2 regions of the Exiguobacterium sp. s78 genome follow, and region 1 is predicted to be linked to the other one. Evidence: a T-box and tRNA genes for the amino acid it is inferred to sense, from the RefSeq annotation. Region 1 holds a T-box; the other holds one or more tRNA genes.
What was found. The T-box of region 1 lies ahead of ileS (isoleucine--tRNA ligase). A T-box ahead of a tRNA ligase gene usually reads a tRNA of that ligase, here a tRNA-Ile.
Positions count from the first base shown of each region.

Region 1 (10,910 bases):
TGCGAAAAGTCAGAAGACAGAGCTCGTCATTCATAACAAAGAAGGGCAGATTCGCGAAAAAGATTCCTACGGACACGATCCATTTCCACCACGAGGTTGAGCTATCATATACGACACGTTCTGAGCATCAGAACGTGTTTTTTAATGATCCTCATGTCAAATGTTTTTGACATGAGGATGGAAGTTCATTACAGTAGAGATGTAAAAAGAATTTGACACGTCGTGGAGGTATGAACGTGAGAAACCACATCAAGGAGCGACGTCTAGCGGCAAAATTATCGCAACAAGAACTGGCTGACCGTTGTCAGGTCAGTCGGCAGACGATCAATGCGATTGAAAACAACAAGTATGATCCGACTTTACAATTAGCGTTTAATATCGCCAAAGTCTTGCAGACACAAGTCGATCATCTGTTCATTTCAGAACAGGAGGAATGGGATGTCTAAGAAAAAAACGGTTTTATTTTTAGTGACGCTCGTGATAGTGGCGAGTCTTACCATCATTAGTATGATCATCGAAAACAACGTAACGTTCTTCTCGATTGTTCAATTGGCGATTTTGTTGATCATGTTCTTCTCGTATTTTACGTGGGCGCGTTCAGGAGAAGACAGTCGACCGACACCGAATGATGAACTTGGAGAAAAGATTACGACGGAGAGTGGGCTCGTTAGCTACAAAATTCTGATCGTCCTGATTTTTGGATTTATTTGTCTCGATTACTTTTTACATGGATCAACGAATCTGTTATTGATCGTCTTGTTCGCGATCGGACTGACACTGTTGCCGATCATTGAATTCCTAAAGGCACGATCCTATCGATGAAAAGAAATGGCAGTCGATCTTCTGCAACGGATGTTAGATACATTACTGGGAGAGACGACTCGGGTAATAGTGCAAGTGCCAATTAACAGCGATTTTTTATGGAGGAAGGGAATCACCGTGACGGAATTAGAGTACCGATTAAGGAAACATATTGCCGAGATGGATTTCGAGAAAGCAGCGAAATTATTTTTAGAGTTAACAAAAGAAGAGCAATCCAACATGATCCTGAGTGCAGGGTTTGATACGTTTCATCTCACGATATATGCCTTTATGAATTATTTACTCCAACACCATGAATCAAGCGAGATACATGATTTGACGTCTTCATTGATGTTACATCCACTTTGCCATCTCGAGGGAGCTTGCGTAATCGCTTTATTCCATGCAAAAAAAGCAGTCGAATTAGATCCTGATAACATCGAATGGTATATCAATTTATTGATGTTTGAAAAGCATCCCGATGCCTGGTTTGCGCAAACAGAAGTAGAAGAAGTCTACCGACGGATCAAAAAGTTAGAGTCGAAGAACCTAAAGTGAGATTTTAGACAGACCAATCACTCTGCAAAATCGAGTACATATACAGATCGTCAAACTGACCACGTGTTTTCTCATATTGACGAAGCAACCCTTCGCGTTGAAAACCAAGCCGTTCAAGCAATCGTTGTGAAGCGGAATTCTCTGGTAAGACGAGTGCTTCAATACGATTTAAAGAGAGCTCTTCAAACCCATATGTGATGACTGCAAGCGCTGCTTCCTTCGCGATGCCTTGTCCCTGATAGGCAGAATTCAACTCAAACCCGAGTTCTGCCCGCTGATGACGTGTTGCTTGATTCAAGAAACCGCAACTGCCGATGATGACATCGTCTTCTTGCAACGCAATCCCGAACCGGATACCCGAGCCTTCGCGACGAATCGAGGCGTACCAGTCAATCTCTTCAAGCGCGTCTGCTTCTGATTGGAACGGAGCGAGCCCCATCTGTTTGACGACGTGTTCGTCTGATAAATAGGCGAGGACACTTGTAGCATCTTCGGGTAACACTTCGCGTAAGACGAGACGGTTCGTTTTAAGCGTTGGGAAAGTATGTAACATTCAAAAATCTCCTTTGCAAGAAAATGTAAAAAGCTGTTGTGCAGTCTTTAAGTCATATGGTAAGATTCTCCACAACAAGAGCATATCATTTCGTTGACGAGAAAGAGTAATGATTGTCCCTCTGCCCTACAGAAAACCGGGATTGCTGAGAACCGGTAGCCAGATCAATCATGAAGATCCTCTCTGAGAAGTCACGCTGAACCATTCAGTAAGCGTGACCGGGTGTCCACCGTTACATGGAATGCACATGATAGTGTGCAACTAAGTGCTGTCGAGAATAAGCATTCTCGGCGGAATATGGGTGGTATCGCGGTGAAGTCCGTCCCTGACAAAGGGGGCGGACTTTTTTGTATTCTCTTAGTTACCGACAAAGGAGCGAACAAGAGATGACGTCACAAAACCAAGCAGAAACCGTACAACAACGCGAAGCGCGTGTCCGAAACAGATGGAAACAAGATCAGGTCTTCGCACGATCGATCGAGCAACGCACGGAAGCGGAATTCGTATTCTACGAAGGACCGCCGACTGCGAACGGTTTACCCCACGTCGGTCATGCACTCGGACGAACCGTCAAGGATACCGTCGCCCGCTATAAGACGATGCAAGGATTCCGGGTCGAACGAAAAGCCGGCTGGGATACACATGGACTACCGGTCGAACTCGGGGTCGAGAAACAACTCGGCATCTCCGGCAAACAAGCGATCGAAGACTATGGTGTTGAAGCATTCATCGCACGCTGTAAGGAAAGTGTCTTCTCCTATGAAACACAGTGGCGTTCCTTCACGGAAAAACTCGGCTACTGGGTCGACATGGATGACCCTTACGTGACGATGGAGGACGAGTATATCGAAAGCGTCTGGCACATCCTCGGGACGATCCATGACAAAGGCTGGTTGACGAAGGGACATCGTGTATCACCGTATTGTCCGAGCTGTCAGACGTCACTTAGTTCCCATGAAGTCGCGCAAGGCTATCAGGACGTGACGGACTTATCGGCGACGGTCAAACTCCCGATCGTCGGCATGGAGCAGACGTTTCTACTTGCATGGACGACGACACCGTGGACGTTACCGGCAAACGTCGCGGTGGCGGTTCATCCGGAATTGACGTATGTCACGGTAGCGTTTGAAGGAGAGCAATTCATTGTCGCAAAAGCGTTAGTCGCTGAACTGTTCTCAGAATCCGTCGAGGTCGTATCCGAACAGCTCGGTGCGGAACTCGTCGGCTTGTGTTATGAACCACCGTTTGATTTCGTGACGCCAGAGAACGGTCACACGGTCGTCGGGGCGTCCTTCGTCCAAGCGACGAGCGGAACCGGACTTGTCCATCTTGCTCCAGCGTACGGGGAAGAAGATTACCGGGTCGTCCGGGAAAACGGTCTGTCATTCGTTAATGTCGTCGATGCTGCTGGATGTTACACGGACGCCGTTCCACCACTCGTTGGTCGATTCGTCAAGGAGTCAGACGTCGCGATCATCCAGCTGCTCGCTGAACGGGGACGCTTGTTTGCGAAAAAACGCTATACGCACAGCTATCCGCATTGTTGGCGATGTGACTCGCCACTGCTCTATTACGCACAAGACAACTGGTTCATCGAGACGACGGCCGTCAAGGAACAACTCCTTGCGAACAATGCGTCTGTGACGTGGTATCCCGATCACGTCAAGGAAGGGCGGTTCGGGAAGTTCCTTGAGCAACTCGTCGACTGGAACATCAGTCGCAATCGCTACTGGGGCACCCCACTGAACGTCTGGGAGTGTGAAGCGTGTGATACGACGTTCGTTCCGAAAAACAAGGCTGAGTTGTTGCACCGGACGACGACATCGACGGAATCCGTCGAGTTGCATAAACCATACGTCGATGCGTTATCGGTCTCGTGTCCGACGTGTCAGGGAGTGATGCACCGGACACCAGAAGTCATCGATGTCTGGTTTGATAGCGGAGCGATGCCGTTCGCGCAACAGCATTATCCGTCACGGACGCAGACGCTTAACCGCTATCCAGCCGATGTCGTCATCGAAGGCATCGATCAGACGCGGGGCTGGTTCTACAGCTTGCAAGCGATCTCGACACTCTTCACGGGACAGCCTGCTTATAAGCGCGTCCTCGCACTCGGGCACGTCCTCGATGAGAACGGGCAGAAGATGTCGAAGAGTCGTGGAAATGCCCTCGACCCGGTGGCTTTAATCGAAGCATATGGTTCTGATAGCTTACGCTGGGCGCTACTCGTCGACAGCAGTCCGTGGAGTGCGAAACGGTTTGCTGAGCGGATCGTCCAAGAAGCAAAATCAAAACTAGTCGATACACTGGATCATGCCGTCCAGTTCTATCTGACGTATGCCAAGCTAGACGGATTTGATGGCTCACGTCCGCAAAAACGGACGCGTCTCGACGAATGGTTGCTCTCGCGTGTCCATCAGACGACGCAAGACGTGACGGATGCGATGGACGATTATCAATTGACTCAAGCAGCACGGAGTCTTGCGCAACTCGTCGATGAGATCAGTAACTGGTACATCCGCCGTTCTCGGGAACGTTTCTGGCAAGCTGACTGGTCGCAAGAGAAACAAGCCGCGTACAAGACGCTTCACTTCGCACTTTCGACGACGGCACGACTACTCGCTCCGTTCACGCCGTACCTTGCTGATGATGTCTATCAGCGATTAACAGGAATGAGCGTACATGTAGCGGATTATCCGGTTGCCGATCAATCGATGCTCCGACCTGATCTGGAATACGAAATGGCACAGGTTGTCTCTGTCGTCGAGTTAGGACGACAAGTACGTAATACGCACGCTTTAAAAGTCAAACAACCGCTTGCTAGCTTAGGCGTCCAATCGAGTGAAACCTTTTCGTGGTCGGACTATACGGCAATCATCCAAGAGGAACTGAATGTAAAAGACGTCCAAATCGTTCCGACGACGCAAGCGACGACACGGTTCCGTCTTAAACTGAACTTCCGCGCAGCCGGAGCGAAATTCGCACAGCAAGCGAACGCGATCCACCAATGGCTACAACAATTGTCTGCACAGGAGACTTCCGACTTGCTTGAGACAGGAAGATTAATCTACCGGACCACATCAGGCGATGAAGTCGAGGTGCGTCAAGCGGACGTCATCGTCGAACCAATCGTCAAGACGGGTTTTGCTGCTGCGACGAATGGTGGACTCACCGTGACGCTCGATACGCGGATCACGGAAGCACTGGAGCAGGAACGCTGGATGCGGGAGCTCGTCCGCTATATCCAGTCGGAACGAAAGGCAAAAGCGTTATCGCGGGACGCCCGAATCGATCTCGTCTTATCGGTCGATACGACGTTCCAACCAATCGTCGAGACCTTTGAGCCTTTGTTATTCAAACACCTTGCTTTATCCTCCGTGCGAACTGAACCGCTACAGGGAGCAGGGGATGTTCAGCTAGGCGGACACGATGTCGGTGTCTCGTTCACACCAACGAAAGAATATTGTTAAGGAGAAGAGCATGATTGCATTAGAAGCATTAAAAGGTCGACTCGTCGACGGTTTGTTAGAGGTCCAAAAAGAAGAAGGATATGTTGCCCGAGAACGTTTCATCTTTAACCGAGGGGCGACGGACGAACAGCTCGCGCTGTTACCTGCGTGGACGGCAGACGACTATCAGGCGTTCTTGCGTCAACATAACGGGGCGAAGCTGTTTCAGCACGAAACGTTATCCTACAACGATGGATTCGAACTCTTTTCGATCGAGGATTGCCTGACGTATAGCGAGATTTGGGAATGTCCCGAAAACTTCTTAGCGATTGGCGCAGGACCAGACGGGGAGTGGATCGTCTACGAGATGAATCGCCCGGCAGGATATCGGATCTGGAGTGGGGAATTTCTTAATTTCGAGGAATGGGAAGAAGACGCAATGCCGTTTGGCTTCGAGCGATGGCTCGACTACTTGATCGTCGCGCAAGGCACGCAATTTTGGGAATGGTTCCGGTAAGAGAGGAAGAGGTTCAGTGGATATTCAATTAAAGGTAGCGTCTCTTACAGACGCTCCGAAGCTTCACACGCTTCAACTCGAGGCGTTTTCAGAGACGCTCGAGCGGTATCAGGATTTTGCAACGAATCCGGCGAACGAATCGATCGATCGTGTCATTCACCGGATCACACATCCGAGTAGTACGTTTCATCAAATCATCGTCGACGATGTCGTCGTCGGCGGGATTTGTGTCGTTGCGAAAGCAGCGAGGCGCTACGCGATCAGTCCGATGTTCTTAGATCCAGCCCGTCATGGTGAAGGGATCGCCCAACGCGCATTACAGCTCGTTGAAGCAGCTTATCCGACTGCAACGACATGGGAACTGCGGACGATTCGTGAAGAGACACGTAACTGTTATTTCTATGAGAAGATGGGCTATCGATTGACCGGTGTCAGTCAACCGCTCAACGAACGGGCGACACTTGTTTCTTATCAAAAATCGGTTTCGGCATGAGCGGGTTTTTTCGGAAGGAAGAACCACCACAGATTAGTCAAAAGAGCGGCAAGAACGGCAAAATTAAACAGATAAAGGCAAAAGAAGAAGACGAACTCGCCGATGTCCTCAAGGTTAGCTAACGGATTATCGACCAGGTATGATTCGTGACTAACGCCGAAGATGAACAAAGGAAAGAAGACATAGAAGTATCGTTTCCAAAAGAATGACGCACGACCTGTTTGAGACATAAGAGCACCTCCTGAAGGAATGGCACGCTTCTTCCAGTCAGAAGAAGCGTGTGTTCGTTTACGATAAAGAGGGTGTACCGACGACTTCGACGTGACGCGTGACCGTATCAAACAGACGTGTCCGGGTATCGTTATGAGACAACAGCAACGGTTCACCGGTCTCGTCATAGATGAAGGCAATCGGAATCGAAAAACCACAGTTGCGGTACGAACCATCGGCATGACTCGTTCCGATCATGAGTGCTCGTTGCGCCTGACTGATGATACGCGCTTCACCGGACCACTCAACGTACTGATCCTCGCTGAACATGCCGACGCCAATCGGATTGAAGATGAGATCAAGTCCGGATTCCTCGCGTAGTCCGTCTTTTCCTAAGAAGATTTCACGGCAGAGGACGTATCCATAGCGGAACGACCCGTCGTTTGCTGTTGATGGTGTATAAAGTGGTCCAGCTTCTGGTGTTTTTGCGCGATCAAGGAGAATCGTCCCGGTCGCATCGATGATGACAGCGCAATCGAGATTCGCTTCATCTTTGTAACCGAGGACGATTGCTGTTTCGAACTGCTTGGCAAGATGTTGCACGCGTTCGAGTTCTGCGACCGTACAATAGCCTTCCGGGTAGACAATCAGGTCGACTTCAGGATAAGCGGCGATTTCACGTTCGAATTGCTCGAGCCCGGTCTCGCGTTTCGGTTGGGCGATTAATAATTTCATCAAAACATCCTCTCAGGCATAAATATATCTGAAAAATCAGACTTTCCATTCGTCATGATTTTACCATTAGTGGTAAAATAAAGCATATCGCTTTTTGATAAATTTTACTGCAAATGAAGGAAGGTCATCAGCTTGAACATTTCAAAAACCATTCTTGTGACACGCCATCTACCGGCGATGAAGGCTTTTTACATAAACCAGATCGGATTCCCGCTCGTCTCGGAAACGAACGAGTCGTTTACGATGCAGATCGGTACCGATCAACTGACATATCGACAGACGGACGATGTTGATACGCAATACCATATGGCGTTCAACATTCCGGAAAACGTCTTCCAACAAGGTAAAGCGTGGCTCGTAGAACGGACACCACTCTTGATCGAAGATGGACAGGACGAGATTTATTTTGACTTCACGGACTCGCATTCCTGCTATTTTTATGACCCGGATGAGAATGTCTTGGAGCTGATCGCGCGGCATCAAATCAATCCATCTAAAGCGGAACCGACGTTTGATGTATCCGACATCCTCGGAATCGGTGAGATGAGTCTGACGGTGAAAGACGTGCTTGAAGTGGGTGAGCAGTTAGCAGAAATCGGCGTTCTCGAGCGACGGGAACGTCCGCTCAACGGCGCGTCACTCAACTTCCTCGGACCGGTCGCGGATGGAACGCATATCTTGCTCGTCCCGGAAGGACGGACATGGTTGTTCTCACCGAAGACGGCGAAGGTCAGTCCGATCGAGATGGAACTCGACGGCAGACATCGGGTTCGGCTTGACGCAGCGGGCGTATGGCATCAAAGTGCCGTTTCTTCATAATTCATTATTCTAAAAAGTGAGGGAAGTAAGATGAATAAAGCGGTGAATGCGAGTATCGCGTTCGGATTATTGTTGTTCGTATGTGGTTTCTTTTTTCTGTTTGGCTATTTGACCCGGTCGATGCCGATTCAGCAAGGCGGTGACCCGGTCATCTTACCGGTCGCAGCACTCCTCGTTCTCCTACCGTTCGTCATCCGAGAAGGCATGCGCGTTTTGACGTATGTTACGTTGACACGTCGACAGGTCGGCGTACTCATCTTACTTGCAATCAGTGGAATCATACTAAGTAGTTGGATTGAGGTGCAGCAGAATGTGGCACTGATCGATTTCCGTTCTCTCTTTACGATTCATACGTACGTACTTTTTGTTTCGGGCATCATCTTGTTATGTCTTCTATTGACGGGACTCAAACGGGTGCGCGTCCGAACGAAAGTGATTTAAATGGAAAAGGACTGAATGACATGGGATATATCACAGAATTACGCAAACTCGTCGGCACACGACCACTCGTCATGGCAGGGGCGTGTGTCATCGTCGTCAACGATAAACAAGAAGTCTTATTACAACTTCGGCAAGATAATGGTTGCTGGGGACTCGCTGGTGGAGCGCTTGAGATCGGTGAGACGCTCGTAGAAACAGCAAAACGTGAATTAAGGGAAGAGACCGGTCTTGAAGTGGAGCATCTCGAATTATTGAACGTCTATTCGGGTGATGCTTTTTACTATAAGTATCCGCATGGGGATGAAGTCTATAATGTGATCTCGGCATTTCTGTGTACAGCTTATACGGGTGAAGTGGTTCGGGATCCGTCAGAAGTCGCAGAATTACGCTTTTTCGTTATCGATCAGCTACCAGAAAACCTCAATCCACCGGAACGACCGATCTTGATGGAGTATGTTCAAAAACAACGGACAGCACATCACGTCTCTATTTGAAGCAAAGAGTAAAAACAAAAATCTTGAATGAACTTTTCATTCAAGATTTTTTGTTGCACTGGGACGCGTTTCAGCCTGAAGCATCAAGAAGACGATAAAAGATGGAAAAGTGATGCGTTTATTAGAAGGATTGGCTGGATGATTTGAGAAACGACCTAACGAAATAAGTGATAGGAGAAATATGGCGATGACTAACGTAAATAAAGGTTCTACCGCAACCGTGATGACAATCTCTGACGAACGAGTACGCAAATACTTCCATGAATCGATTGAAAAACAACGAATCGTACAGGAATTTCGTATGCTCGAAGAACTCGAGCGGACGGTTATCCCGACGCCAAACGTATATGCTGTTGCATTAGAAGATTCGCCGTTCATTGAGATGCAGCAGATCGACGGCAACGAAATGTTAGAGTGGTTTGATCCCTCCCGAATAACGGATTTTCTTAATGCCTTCGCGACATTACATCAACGGATTCATCAGCATCAATCTCGTGTAGCACCTGGATGGCACGATGTCACCCATCAAAAAATGCGTCATCTATCACCTGCGTTACGCTTGAAGGCGGAACGATTGTTAGAGACGCTTCACATTCCGCAACAACAAGGATTGCTCCACGGGGACTACCATTTCCAGAATATCCTCGTGACAGCGGATAAAACGTTCGTCGTCATTGATTGGCATGATGCGACGACAGGGCCACCGATCGCGGATGTCGCGCGGACGTTGCTCTTGCTGCGAATAGCAGGTGAAATAGCAGTGCCGGACGAGGTACGACGATACGTCTGTCGCGAATACCTCGACCGCTATCAAGCTGTTTCGTCAATCCAGCTATCGAATCTTGCAGACTGGTTACGACTCATGGTCATTCTTAGGACGCTTGAGCAAATCCCGGATGCTGAACAAAGTCGGTTAAAGGAATTGATCAGTCATCCAGACCTCAGCTCATATTTTTTTAATACTTAAGTATATACAGGTAGGAGGAACGCCATTCATGAGAACCATCATCTCGATCCAATGGGCTATGGCATCCGGGAAGACGACGCTTGCGCAAGCGCTCGAAGACGCTTACCCGGAGTTGCATGTCTATTATGAAAATCCGTATCCGATCGTTCAAAAAAGAAAGGAGCTCGAATTAGACATCCGTACCGAAGACGGATTCGTTGAGAATCAGCGCTTGTTCATTCAAGCGGAACTCGAACGGTTTCGCCATTTTCCCGACGGACACATCATATTAGATCGTGGTCCGGAAGATCTTGAATTTTATACGCTTCATTATCCACAGGTACATGGGTATGACTGGGATATGGAATTCCGTTTAAAGACAGAACTAGAGGCATTAAGAAGATGCCGATCAGACCTGATTCTTTATTTACGGGCACCAGACCATCTCTTACGAGAGCGGCGCGACGCCGATCAGACAAGAACGCGCCAATCTTTCGCACAACACGAATCGCTTTGGAAACTTGAAGAAAACTGGTTTGAACGGTTTCCGGTACATCCGATTGATACGACAGCGAAAACGCTGGAGCAAGTCCGACAAGCAGCGGTTCATCGGTTGGCTGTCACCGGAATCTTAGGAAGGGAGAATGAGATATGAATGTAAAAGGGATGACCTATCCCCTCATCGAGGGAAAAAACGAAAAACAGGTTTACTGGATAGAAAAAGGAGAATCGGTTCAGATTGGACAGACTTACGAAACGATTCGGTTAGAAAAAACATCACATCAATCCATCCTTGTACGGGAGCAAGAATTAGTGTCAGAAAAAATTGGCAATCGAACGATTCGTTTGACGATGGATGCAGAAAGTTATGCGCCGCTCGAATTCGTCGAGTAC
Region 1 is NZ_JACSNB010000001.1:1,541,307-1,552,216, reverse strand. Features, by position in the region: gene KNQ18_RS08115 (DUF2188 domain-containing protein) at 1-100, shown strand, start outside; gene KNQ18_RS08110 (helix-turn-helix transcriptional regulator) at 231-446, shown strand; gene KNQ18_RS08105 (hypothetical protein) at 439-822, shown strand; gene KNQ18_RS08100 (hypothetical protein) at 940-1,359, shown strand; gene KNQ18_RS08095 (GNAT family N-acetyltransferase) at 1,364-1,912, opposite strand; T-box leader at 1,997-2,242, shown strand; gene ileS (isoleucine--tRNA ligase) at 2,299-5,382, shown strand; gene KNQ18_RS08085 (SMI1/KNR4 family protein) at 5,393-5,878, shown strand; gene KNQ18_RS17305 (GNAT family N-acetyltransferase) at 5,895-6,371, shown strand; gene KNQ18_RS08075 (hypothetical protein) at 6,350-6,601, opposite strand; gene KNQ18_RS08070 (carbon-nitrogen hydrolase family protein) at 6,660-7,316, opposite strand; gene KNQ18_RS08065 (glyoxalase) at 7,449-8,135, shown strand; gene KNQ18_RS08060 (hypothetical protein) at 8,166-8,576, shown strand; gene KNQ18_RS08055 (NUDIX hydrolase) at 8,597-9,070, shown strand; gene KNQ18_RS08050 (phosphotransferase family protein) at 9,258-10,037, shown strand; gene KNQ18_RS08045 (AAA family ATPase) at 10,066-10,671, shown strand; gene KNQ18_RS08040 (DUF3108 domain-containing protein) at 10,668-10,910, shown strand, end outside.

Region 2 (10,910 bases), 450 kb from region 1:
GACGATCGTTGGAACACCTGCTAACACCTCAAGAATTGGTTTTAAGATACGGCGTGCGCGGTCTGACGCGTACTCACTTAAATAAATCGCTGATGTGAGACCGATCGGCACGGCAACTAGCATCGCAATCACGGTAATCTCAAGCGTACCGACGACAAGTGGCCAAATTCCATACTCTGGTTGTGAGTTGAGTGGATACCAGCTCGTACTGCCGAAGAATTCCTTGAACGGAACAACTTCGAAGAAGTGTTCTGTTTCAATGACTAACGTGAGAATGATGCCGATGGTCGTAACGACCGAGACAAACGCACAAAGGAATAACACGATCGGCATGACGCGTTCCATGACGTTTTTCATACTATATTTTTGCTGTCGGTTCTGTTGAATCAGCTCGCGAACCGATTTATTTTGTGTTGAACTCATCCTTCTTCACTCCCTACTCCTTCTTGACATGAGAACGGGACCCAACCGGTACAGACTTCCCCGGTTGGGCCATCCTCATGACTCGATGATTTATTTCATTGCATCTTCAATTGCTTTTGCGTTTTCATCGTAACGATCTTGCGGCATTTTGATGTATCCAACTTCTTCAGCAAGATCACCAGCGTTTTCGTTCGTGAACTGAACGAAATCAGCGACTTGTTTTTTGTCTTTCATCGATTTGTTATTGATATACGTGTAGATTTCACGTGACAGTGGATAAGAAAGATCTTTGATCGTTTCTGGTGTTGGATCAACTGCATCTTTTCCTTCAGCAGAAAGTGGTACTTCCTTCAACTTATCTTTATTCTCTGCGTAGTACGCATATCCGAAGTATCCGATTGCGCCTTTCGTTCCTTCAACACCTTTGACGAGAACGTTATCGTCTTCTGATAATTGAACATCTTTACGCATATCTTTTTTCTCAAGTACTTCCTCAGAGAAGAAGTCGAATGTTCCTGAGTCTTTACCTGGGCTGAAGAATTTCAATGGTTCAGCCGGATAAGAAGAATCGACATCTTTCCAAGTCTTGATGTTCGGATCGAGCCAGATTTTCTCGAGTTGCTCCATTGAGAGTTCTTTTACCCATGTATTTTCTTTGCTGACTGCGACAGTCAAACCGTCATATGCGAGTGCCATTTTTGTGAATTCAATGTTGTTCTTTTTCGCTTCAGCTGCTTCTTCTTCTTTAATTTCACGCGACGCGTTTGAAAGATCTGTTTCCCCAACGACGAAGCGTTTGAATCCGCCACCTGTACCAGAGACACCGACTGTGACATCTACGTCAGGTTGTTCCATCGAATATTCTTCACCGACAGCTTCCATGATCGGGAAGACAGTAGAAGAACCGTCGATTGCGATTTTTCCTTTTAAATCAGATGAACTAGCAGAACCGCCTTTATCGTTACCACATGCTGCCCCCACTACTGCGATTGATGCTACCGTTGTGATGAGTGCTGTTTTTTTCATCCAAGACATGATTAATTTTCCTCCTCGAAAGTATGTCGCTGACGATGCTACGACTTTTTATCCGTTTTCCTTACAAGACTTATACTACGGATGAACTATTAAAACGAAATGAATCCAACGTAAAAGAATTGTAAAGGCGTGTTTTTTAGTGTTTACAATTCGAAATCCATTAGAAAAAAAGGTCAATGCAAACAAAAAAACGAGAGTGATTGCTCACTCTCGTTTTCCATCTAGTTAATTTGGCTTAGTTTGCCACGGGATATCTTTGACATTAAAGTACGCTTTAACAAGATCGTGACCAATTTTTGAGTTGACGGTTTCTTGTTCCATATAAGGAAGGAACACGGCCCATGCCATCTCTGGATTATCATACGGTGCCCAGCCAACGAGGTTCGAGTTCAATGAACGAACCGGTTGACCACTTCCGTCACGTAAGGCGATTCCATCGTCACCATAGACACTAACCTGCGCTGTACCTGTTTTCGCAGCTGCATCAATACCGGTTTGTGCGATGATTTTTGCTGTACCACGCTCTCCTTTGACAACGCGATGTAATCCTTCACGAACATGATCAATGTTATCTTGACTGACTTCAATTCGATTCAAATAATTCGTCTTAAAGCTATAATCCACTTGTTTTGTTCCTTTTTCAATCGAATTCGACGCGAGAACTTCTTTTAAGAAGTGCGGCTGAACACGATAGCCACCGTTGGCAAGCGTTGAAATATACTGTGCGACTTGTAGCGGCGTAAAGGCATCATACTGTCCGATGACTCGGTCCATGAGTAGCGTGACACGGTCAGGTGTTCCTTGAACACCTTTTGCTTCGTACGGTAAATCCACACCCGTTGTTACTCCAAGCCCGAACTGACTATAGTAATTCTGCATGATCGCAGCTGCTCCGTCCACACTCGCTCCGGCAATACCGTTACTTGGGTACTTCGCCATCCGCATCGCAATGTTGAACATATAAACGTTTGATGAACGCTCAAGTGCCGTTAAATCCGTGATTGCTCCCATGTTGACGTACGATGCTTTTTTCGTACCCCCGATTGTAATCGGAGCATCATTGATGACTTCGTTTTGACGGATAACGCCCTCCTCGAGCCCCATCGCAACCGTTGCACCTTTGATCGTCGAACCGATTTGAAGCGACGTTAAGACGTTATTGATTGCGACATCCGAAAACTTACCGGTTGCTGGATCCAACTTTTGACCAGACATCGCAAGAATCTCACCTGTCTGTGGATTCATGACGACGGCGTAACCTTCTTTTAGATAACGACTACCCATGCCACGTCCCATTTTAATGGCTTGTTGCATGATTTGGTCGACTTGTTTGTTGTATTCCGCATCCACGGTCAGAACGAGATCTTTACCGGACTCGCCTTCCTCGCGTTTTGGATCACCGACCGGCTCTCCATTGAACGTCTCATACACATCGTATGCGGGTTTCCCGCGCAGTAGATCTTCATACTGTTGTTCAAGGAATGATGTTCCGACACGGTCATTCAAGCTGTAGCCTTTTGCTTTGAACTCCGCTTGTTGTTCTGCTGGAATCTTCGAATACTTCCCGAAGATATTCCGAAGTGTTCCTTCATATGGATAAGAACGCTCGTAGAACGGTTCCACCGATACACCTTTTAAATCTTCTAGATTTTCATCGATGATTGCCATCTCTTTTGCGGAAGCACCGAGTTTGACGAGTTGTGGATCAAGCGCGTAACCGACTTCCATGTTGTGTTTGATCGCAATGACTTCCATTGTTTGATCGTCATAATCAATATCGTCTTTCGTAATCGCATCTAATCGGATTTGATCCTGTTCTGCGATTGATAGTTTACTTTGTGCTTCTGCTGAAGGATATTTCTGTTTGACGGCTTCTTGATAACGACGATCAGACTCTTTCGTGTTCGTCGCGATCCAGAAATCCTTAATATCACGTTCTGTGACTTTCCAATCTTTTTTCGGTAGATCAATGATTGCTGCAAGACGTTGTGCAATCTCAATGCGTTCATCGACTTTCGTCGTTTGTGCTCGACGGTAGACGATTGAGTATTTAGAAATCGTATCAACCAAAAGACGACCATCCCGGTCATAAATCTTTCCGCGTGGCACTTCATATTTTGATGCGATCATTTCTGTTTTTTGAACTTCCCGCGAAATTTTCTCACCATTGACGATTTGCACGACTCCTAAACGGAAAATCAAAATCGCAAACAATAAAAAAACGACGAAGAACATTAAATTCAGACGAAGCGGCAGATGATTACGCCGTCTTCCTCGTACGGTAATTCGTTTAGCCATGGCGTACTCCCCTATCGTTCAAAAGTCATCTTGTTTCATTATATAGAAGGAAACTTTCCATAACAACCTATCCCATCATTTTCCGCATTAAAAAAAGCGTATCGTTCACAATTGAACGATACGCTAGTTTTCACATTACTTCGCGTCAGCGTAAAGCTTCGCTACGTGATCCCAATCAACGACGTTGAAGAACGCATTGATGTAATCAGGACGACGGTTTTGGTAGTTGAGATAGTATGCGTGTTCCCAAACATCAAGACCGAGGATTGGTGTTTTGCCTTCCATGACTGGTGTATCTTGGTTTGGTGTCGAAACGACCGCCAATTTTCCACCGTCAACGATTAACCAAGCCCAACCTGAACCAAAACGAGTTGTTGCTGCTTTTGCGAATGCATCTTTGAATGCATCAAATGATCCGAATGATTCATCGATTGCTGTCGCGAGTTCGCCTGTTGGAGCAGCGCCATCGTTCTTCTTCAACAGTTTCCAGAAGAATGAGTGGTTCCAGTGACCGCCACCGTTGTTACGGACTGCAGTTTGAATGTTTGCTGGGAGAGCATCCAAGTTTTGAAGAAGTTCTTCAAGTGACTTTCCTTCATGTTCTGTACCCTCAAGCGCCGCATTCACGTTCGTGACATACGTGTTGTGGTGTTTCGTGTGGTGAATCTCCATCGTACGAGCATCGATATGTGGCTCAAGCGCATCATAAGCGTAGCCGAGTTCTGGTAATTCAAATTTTGACATGTTCATGTCCCCCTTTGTGCTATTTTCGAAAACTTCAATACCCTTTAAGACTAGCAAAAGAACCTGTGTTGACGCAAGTCAAGACCCTCGGATTTACTCGACTTCTCGTGGAGCAAAAACTGAGACACCACCACCTGGAACTGGGAAGACACCAAATCCTTCATCGTCGATCACAACAGGGTGATCTTGATGATTCGTATAGTCGAACCATTCTTGGCCTGCCCGTTCTTCACCGACGAACATCCGTTTTTCACACATATCGGCATTCGACAATAAGACCGCACAGCCAGAGTTCTCAATTTCCTCAACTCCACGGCGAACCCAACCGACACAATGTGGATCATCGAGATAATCTTCTTGCTCACCATATGCTTTGTGATAACGTGCATAGAGTAATGCATCGATCATTTCTTTTTTCCCTTCTACCGGATGTGGTCCTTGCACTCCATAATAGTCACCGTAGAAGACACATGGGTAACCGTCTTTACGAAGTAAAATCGCCGCGTAAGCATGTTGTTTGAACCAGTCATCCACCCACGACTCAAGTGATTCTCCCGGTTGGGAATCGTGATTGTCGACGAACGTGACGGCATTCGTCGGGTGTGATTCGACAAGGGTATCTGCAAATAACGATGTCATATCAAAGTCCTGTCCCTGCTTCGAAGCTTCATGGAACTTATAATGAAGCGGAACATCGAACAAATCGATCGTATAGTCGACGCTATCGAGGAAATGACGACAATCATCGAGATCTGATTTCCAGAACTCGCCGACCATATAGAAGTCACCTTCACTTTTTTCAATCATCGATTTTGCGAATTCATGAACGAATTCATAATTGATATGTTTGATGGCGTCGAGTCGGAAACCTTGGCAATCAATTGTTTCTTGGAACCAATGTCCCCAGCGGATCATTTCTTCGCGGACTTCCGGATGATTATAATCGATGTTCGCGAACATCAAATAGTCATAGTTTCCGAATTCATCATCGACTTGATCATTCCAATCTTTATTTTTACCGGAAATTTTAAAGACACCCGTCTTTTCTTCACGGGCATCAAAATCCGTTCCATTGAAAAATTCATGTGTCCAGATGAAATCTGAATATTTTCCGTTACGTCCTGGGAATGTAAACTTCGTCCAGGCTTCGATTTCAAACTCTTCTGAAATTTCTTTCGAACGATCTTCCGGATGGACTTCGACGACATTGATCGTCTCAAGTTCATCAGCTGCTGCTTTATGGTTCATGACGACATCAGCGTAAACAGCGATATCGTTCTCACGAGCGACCTGGATCGCTTCGACGAGTTCATCTTTCGTACCGTATTTCGTACGGACCGTTCCTTTTTGATCAAATTCGCCTAAATCATAGACGTCATAGATGCCATATCCTGTATCTTCATCCGATTGACCTTTTGACGCCGGTGGAATCCACACGGACGTGATGCCGGCAGCACGTAATTCAGGCGCCCGCTCTTTCAAGCGTTGCCAGTGCTTCCCATCATTCTCTACATGCCACTCAAAAAACTGCATCATCGTATGGTTACGTTCCATCTCTCTTCGCTCTCCCTTAGTTACTATAGTATGAATATTATTACAATATCTTTACTATTCCCCGGAGGAACAAAAATAAACGCTCCTCGTTTTCAACGAAGAGCGTTCTACTGAATGGACCCTGCAGGGCTCGAACCTGCGACCGGACGGTTATGAGCCGTCAGCTCTAACCAGCTGAGCTAAGGGTCCTTAAGTAATAGTAGCGGCGGAGGGAGTCGAACCCACGACCTCACGGGTATGAACCGTACGCTCTAGCCAGCTGAGCTACACCGCCATGATGTATGTTTCTTACTCTTACTAGATTACGAGATGTGGCGAAACTTGTCAATATGCTATTTCAAAAAAATAAACAGCTGATTTCATTTTTTGAAATCAGCTGTATTAGATAAATCGTATTTCACTTAGTTCGTTAAAGCCGTCCGCTGTTCAAGGACGAGATCCGTGATGTTGACAGCGTGATCGCCAATTCGTTCGAGGTTCGACAAGAGATCGACGAAGATCATCCCTGCTTGTCCCGTACATTCGCCAGCGTTAACACGAAGGACGTGATGCTTACGGAATGACCGTTCGAGTGCATCGAGTTTGCCTTCGAGCTCCAGAACCTTGCGAGCTCGTGTGACATCATCCTCTTCGACAGCACGAACGGCACAATCGACGATTTCTTGTGTCAAGGCGTACATGTCATCAAGCTCTTGCTTCGCTGATGATGTGAACTGAATCCGGTTGACGATTTGGAAGTCAACCAATTCGACGATGTTTTCGACGTGGTCACCAATCCGTTCAAAATCATTGACGGCATGCATCAGTAACGAGTGCTCATTTGATTCACGCTCTGATAAATCATGTGCCGCTACTTTAACGAGATAACTCGTGACTTCTGTATTTAAATGGTTGATCGCATATTCAATCTGTTGTGATTCCGATACATCTTTCTTATCATGCGATTGCGTGTAACGGTGTGCTTTTGCAAGTGCGTCTTTCGAGAATTCTCCCATTCGCAATACTTCGAGCTTCGCTTGGTTTAATGCCAGTGCCGAAGATTGGTTCAAGATGTTTTGATCCAGATGACGCGGTTTTGAATCAATCGTCGTATCCGTACCCGGTACGATTTTTTGTACAAGCCATGCGATTTGCGCAATGAACCAACATTGAATCAACGTATTGACGACATTGAATGTCCCGTGTGCAAAGGCGATTTGCATTTTTGGACCTAAATCAAGCGCGCCTGTGATCCAAGTAATGAAGCTTGAGAAGATTGGTAATGCAATCAGGAACAATGCTGTTCCGATGATATTGAAGATGACGTGTGCTGCTGCTGTCCGTTTAGCTGCAATCGACGCACCAAGTGCTGCAAGTACTGCCGTAATCGTCGTTCCGATGTTATCACCGAACAAGACCGGAAGTGCCGCTTTGATATCGATCATGCCACCAGCGTACAACTCTTGTAAGATACCGATCGTTGCTGACGATGACTGGACAAGAACGGTAAAGATCGTTCCGACGAATACACCAAGCAATGGATTATCCGACATCGATACCGTCAACTCCCGGAACCAGACGCTTGACTCGAGTGGAGCCATTCCGTCGCCCATCAATGTCAAACCATAGAACAATGCACCGAAGCCGAAGAAAATCTGTCCGATGTATTGAACCCGTTCTTTATTGAAGAAGAAGATCAAGAAAGCACCAATTGCGATCGCTGGAAGCGCGGCTTCCTTGACGTTAAAGCCGATGATGAAGGCAGTAATCGTTGTTCCGATGTTAGCCCCCATGACGACTCCGATCGCCTGTCGTAAATTCATCAGACCTGCACTAACGAGTCCGACGACGATGACGGTCGTCCCTGACGACGACTGTATCAAAATCGTGACGACGATACCTGCTAGGATACCTAACAATGGATTTGTCGTATATTTATCAAGGATATAACGTAATCGGTCTCCTGCTGTTTTTTGGAGCCCATCTCCCATATACTTAATACCGAATAGGAAAATCCCGAGTCCACCGATGAAGGTGAAAATCATTTCCTGCAAATCATAGTTCATCTTGCCAGCTCCTTTATTTCATGTGGATTGATGTGTTTGTAAAGTTTATTTTCTCAACTTCCCCATTATGTAAAGGTCCGGTGAACTTGTAAATAGTTTTTGCGACATCCGTTTGTTAAGGTTTTATTAATCTGTACCATTACACAAAAACCCTTTATTACTAATCAAAATTAAACAATTAAAATCTGTTTTAAAACAGTAGAAAGAGTGATTCACTTGTCATTTTTACGTCAACTGATTAATTACTTACAAACTTCCTTAATTCCAAATCGTCTGTTTTTACGTCTTCGTTTGGCAGATGTTTCCCTTTATTTTTGTGGATTAGCTTGGATTTCACTTTGGACGACGATCATTGATTCCTTCTTTTTACAAAAAAGCATCCCGATCGTTGCCTGGTTCATCCTTCATTTCATCTTTATCGCAATCGCTGTATTACTTTACGTGTTGTTCATGGCGTATCTAACGAAGGGATTCGTTCGATTGTTACTTCCCCGTCCGTGGGCATATCGCCAAACGTTTCCTTATACGGTTGCAACGAATCTCTGGTCTTTCCCACTCGGTATGCTTCTATACCAACTCGATTACCCTCGCTTCGGAATCGGGATACTCGTAATCGGACACTTCGTCTACACATTAGTACCATTATGGATTGCCCGTTCCTCAAAGCCACGCGCTTCACGTAAACCTCAATGAGTATTAAAATCAGGCGTCCGACGGATTGACGGACGCCCTTCTTTCATTAAACAATTGTAAATGTTCAATTTTCGTTCTTGTTTCTCGATTTTTAGGGAATAGTTCGATATGATAGAAAAGGTAAACATAAACAATATGGCGGTATGCCACAAAAGGAGATTTTCGATATGCCGAAAATGGTCCATCGCTCTAAGACTCGTCCCGTTCGTGTAGGGGACCTTGTCATTGGTGGAAATAATGAAGTCATCATCCAAAGTATGACGACAACTAAAACACACGACGTCGAAGCGACAGTCGCTGAAATCCTACGTCTTGAAGAAGCTGGTTGCCAAATCGTCCGCGTCGCTTGTCCGGAAGAACGTGATGCGCTCGCACTTGCAGAAATCAAAAGCCGAATCAACATTCCGCTTGTCGTAGACATCCACTTCAACTATAAACTTGCGCTTATGGCAATCGAAGCTGGCGTCGATAAAATCCGGATCAACCCGGGTAACATCGGTCGTCGCGAAAAGGTAGAAGCCGTCGTTACAGCAGCAAAAGCGAAAAACATTCCGATTCGTATCGGAGTAAACGCTGGTTCACTTGAAAAGCATATTCTTGAAAAATATGGCTATCCAACTGCTCGTGGTATGGTCGAAAGTGCTTTGCACCACATTAAGATCCTCGAAGATCTCGACTTCCATGACATCATCGTCTCGCTTAAAGCATCAGACGTACAGTTGGCGCTTGAAGCGTATCAACTCGCTTCTGAATCGTTCGACTACCCACTTCACGTCGGGATTACGGAATCCGGTCCACTTCGTTCTGGTTCATTAAAATCAGCAGCTGGACTTGGCGCGATTTTGTCACGCGGAATCGGAAACACAGTTCGTGTATCTCTCTCAGCGGACCCTGTCGAAGAAGTAAAGGTTGCAAAAGAAGTCTTGAAGTCATTCGGTCTCGCAGCGAACGCGGCGACATTGATCTCATGTCCTACATGTGGTCGGATCGAAATCGATTTGATGTCGATTGCCGCAGAAATCGAAGACTATATCGAAAACATCCAAGCGAACATCAAAGTCGCGGTTCTCGGATGTGCGGTCAATGGCCCTGGTGAAGCACGTGAAGCTGATATCGGTATCGCTGGTGCACGCAACGAAGGATTGTTGTTCCGTCACGGAGAAATCATCCGTAAAGTACCGGAAGCAACGATGGTCGAAGAATTGAAAAAAGAGATTGATGCGATCGTTCTCGAAAAACAGGCTGAAAAAGAAGCCGAAAAAGCAAACCACGCATAAGTTGAAGACTCCTCGCTCGCGAGGAGTCTTTTTTCGTATCTCGATTTCGACTATGTTATACTAAGTGAAGAAAAATTTTTAGAACGTGGGTGACTGTAAATGAAAATTGGAATCGACATCGATGGAACAATCACACATCCATCCTCTTGCTTCACTTACATGAATAAATATCTCGGAACGTCGATTGACTTCAATCAGGCTTCAGAGTATGAATTGCATACGTATACCGATATGAATCAAATCGAATTTTGGGACTACATGGTGAACTCTGGTCACGAGACAGGCATTTATCGTGAATCCATCCCTCAAGAACATGTTCGCCACCACTTATGGAATTTGCGGAAGCAATATGATCTCCATTACGTGACAGCACGATCAGAGCTCGTTCGTCCCGTAACAGAAGAGTGGATCAAACAACACGAACTTCCTCTTGATTCCTTGATCATGACGGGATCACACGACAAAGTACAAGTCGTCCGTGATTTATCACTCGATTTATTCATGGAAGATCGATTAGAGAATGCTGTGCAGATCGCAGAAGACACATCCATTCCTGTAATCTTGTTCGACGCACCTTATAACCGTAAAGCCGTACCGAATAATGTCATTCGTGTCGCTTCATGGAATGAGGCCGTTTTAGAGATTCAAAAATTTGCACCGATTCGTTAAAACAGCCGATTAGGCTGTTTTTTCCATTTTTATGTCATTACATGACTTGATATCGTACAATGACTATAGATTGAAACTTTGATATAGGAAGGGCTTCATGATGCTTGCGACAGTGAATATCTTTTTTATTAATATCTGTATTATTTTTCTCGTTTCTACGTTCACTTTTTAT
Region 2 is NZ_JACSNB010000001.1:1,992,145-2,003,054, forward strand. Features, by position in the region: gene pstC (phosphate ABC transporter permease subunit PstC) at 1-423, opposite strand, end outside; gene KNQ18_RS10380 (PstS family phosphate ABC transporter substrate-binding protein) at 514-1,458, opposite strand; gene KNQ18_RS10385 (peptidoglycan D,D-transpeptidase FtsI family protein) at 1,684-3,756, opposite strand; gene KNQ18_RS10390 (superoxide dismutase) at 3,892-4,500, opposite strand; gene KNQ18_RS10395 (alpha-amylase) at 4,594-6,054, opposite strand; tRNA gene KNQ18_RS10400 (tRNA-Ile) at 6,170-6,243, opposite strand; tRNA gene KNQ18_RS10405 (tRNA-Met) at 6,255-6,328, opposite strand; gene KNQ18_RS10410 (Na/Pi cotransporter family protein) at 6,456-8,099, opposite strand; gene KNQ18_RS10415 (hypothetical protein) at 8,307-8,792, shown strand; gene ispG (flavodoxin-dependent (E)-4-hydroxy-3-methylbut-2-enyl-diphosphate synthase) at 8,960-10,069, shown strand; gene KNQ18_RS10425 (hypothetical protein) at 10,169-10,738, shown strand; gene KNQ18_RS10430 (GGDEF domain-containing protein) at 10,839-10,910, shown strand, end outside.
Region 2: it encodes a tRNA-Ile, which carries the amino acid that the T-box ahead of ileS (isoleucine--tRNA ligase) is inferred to sense. The anticodon was not compared.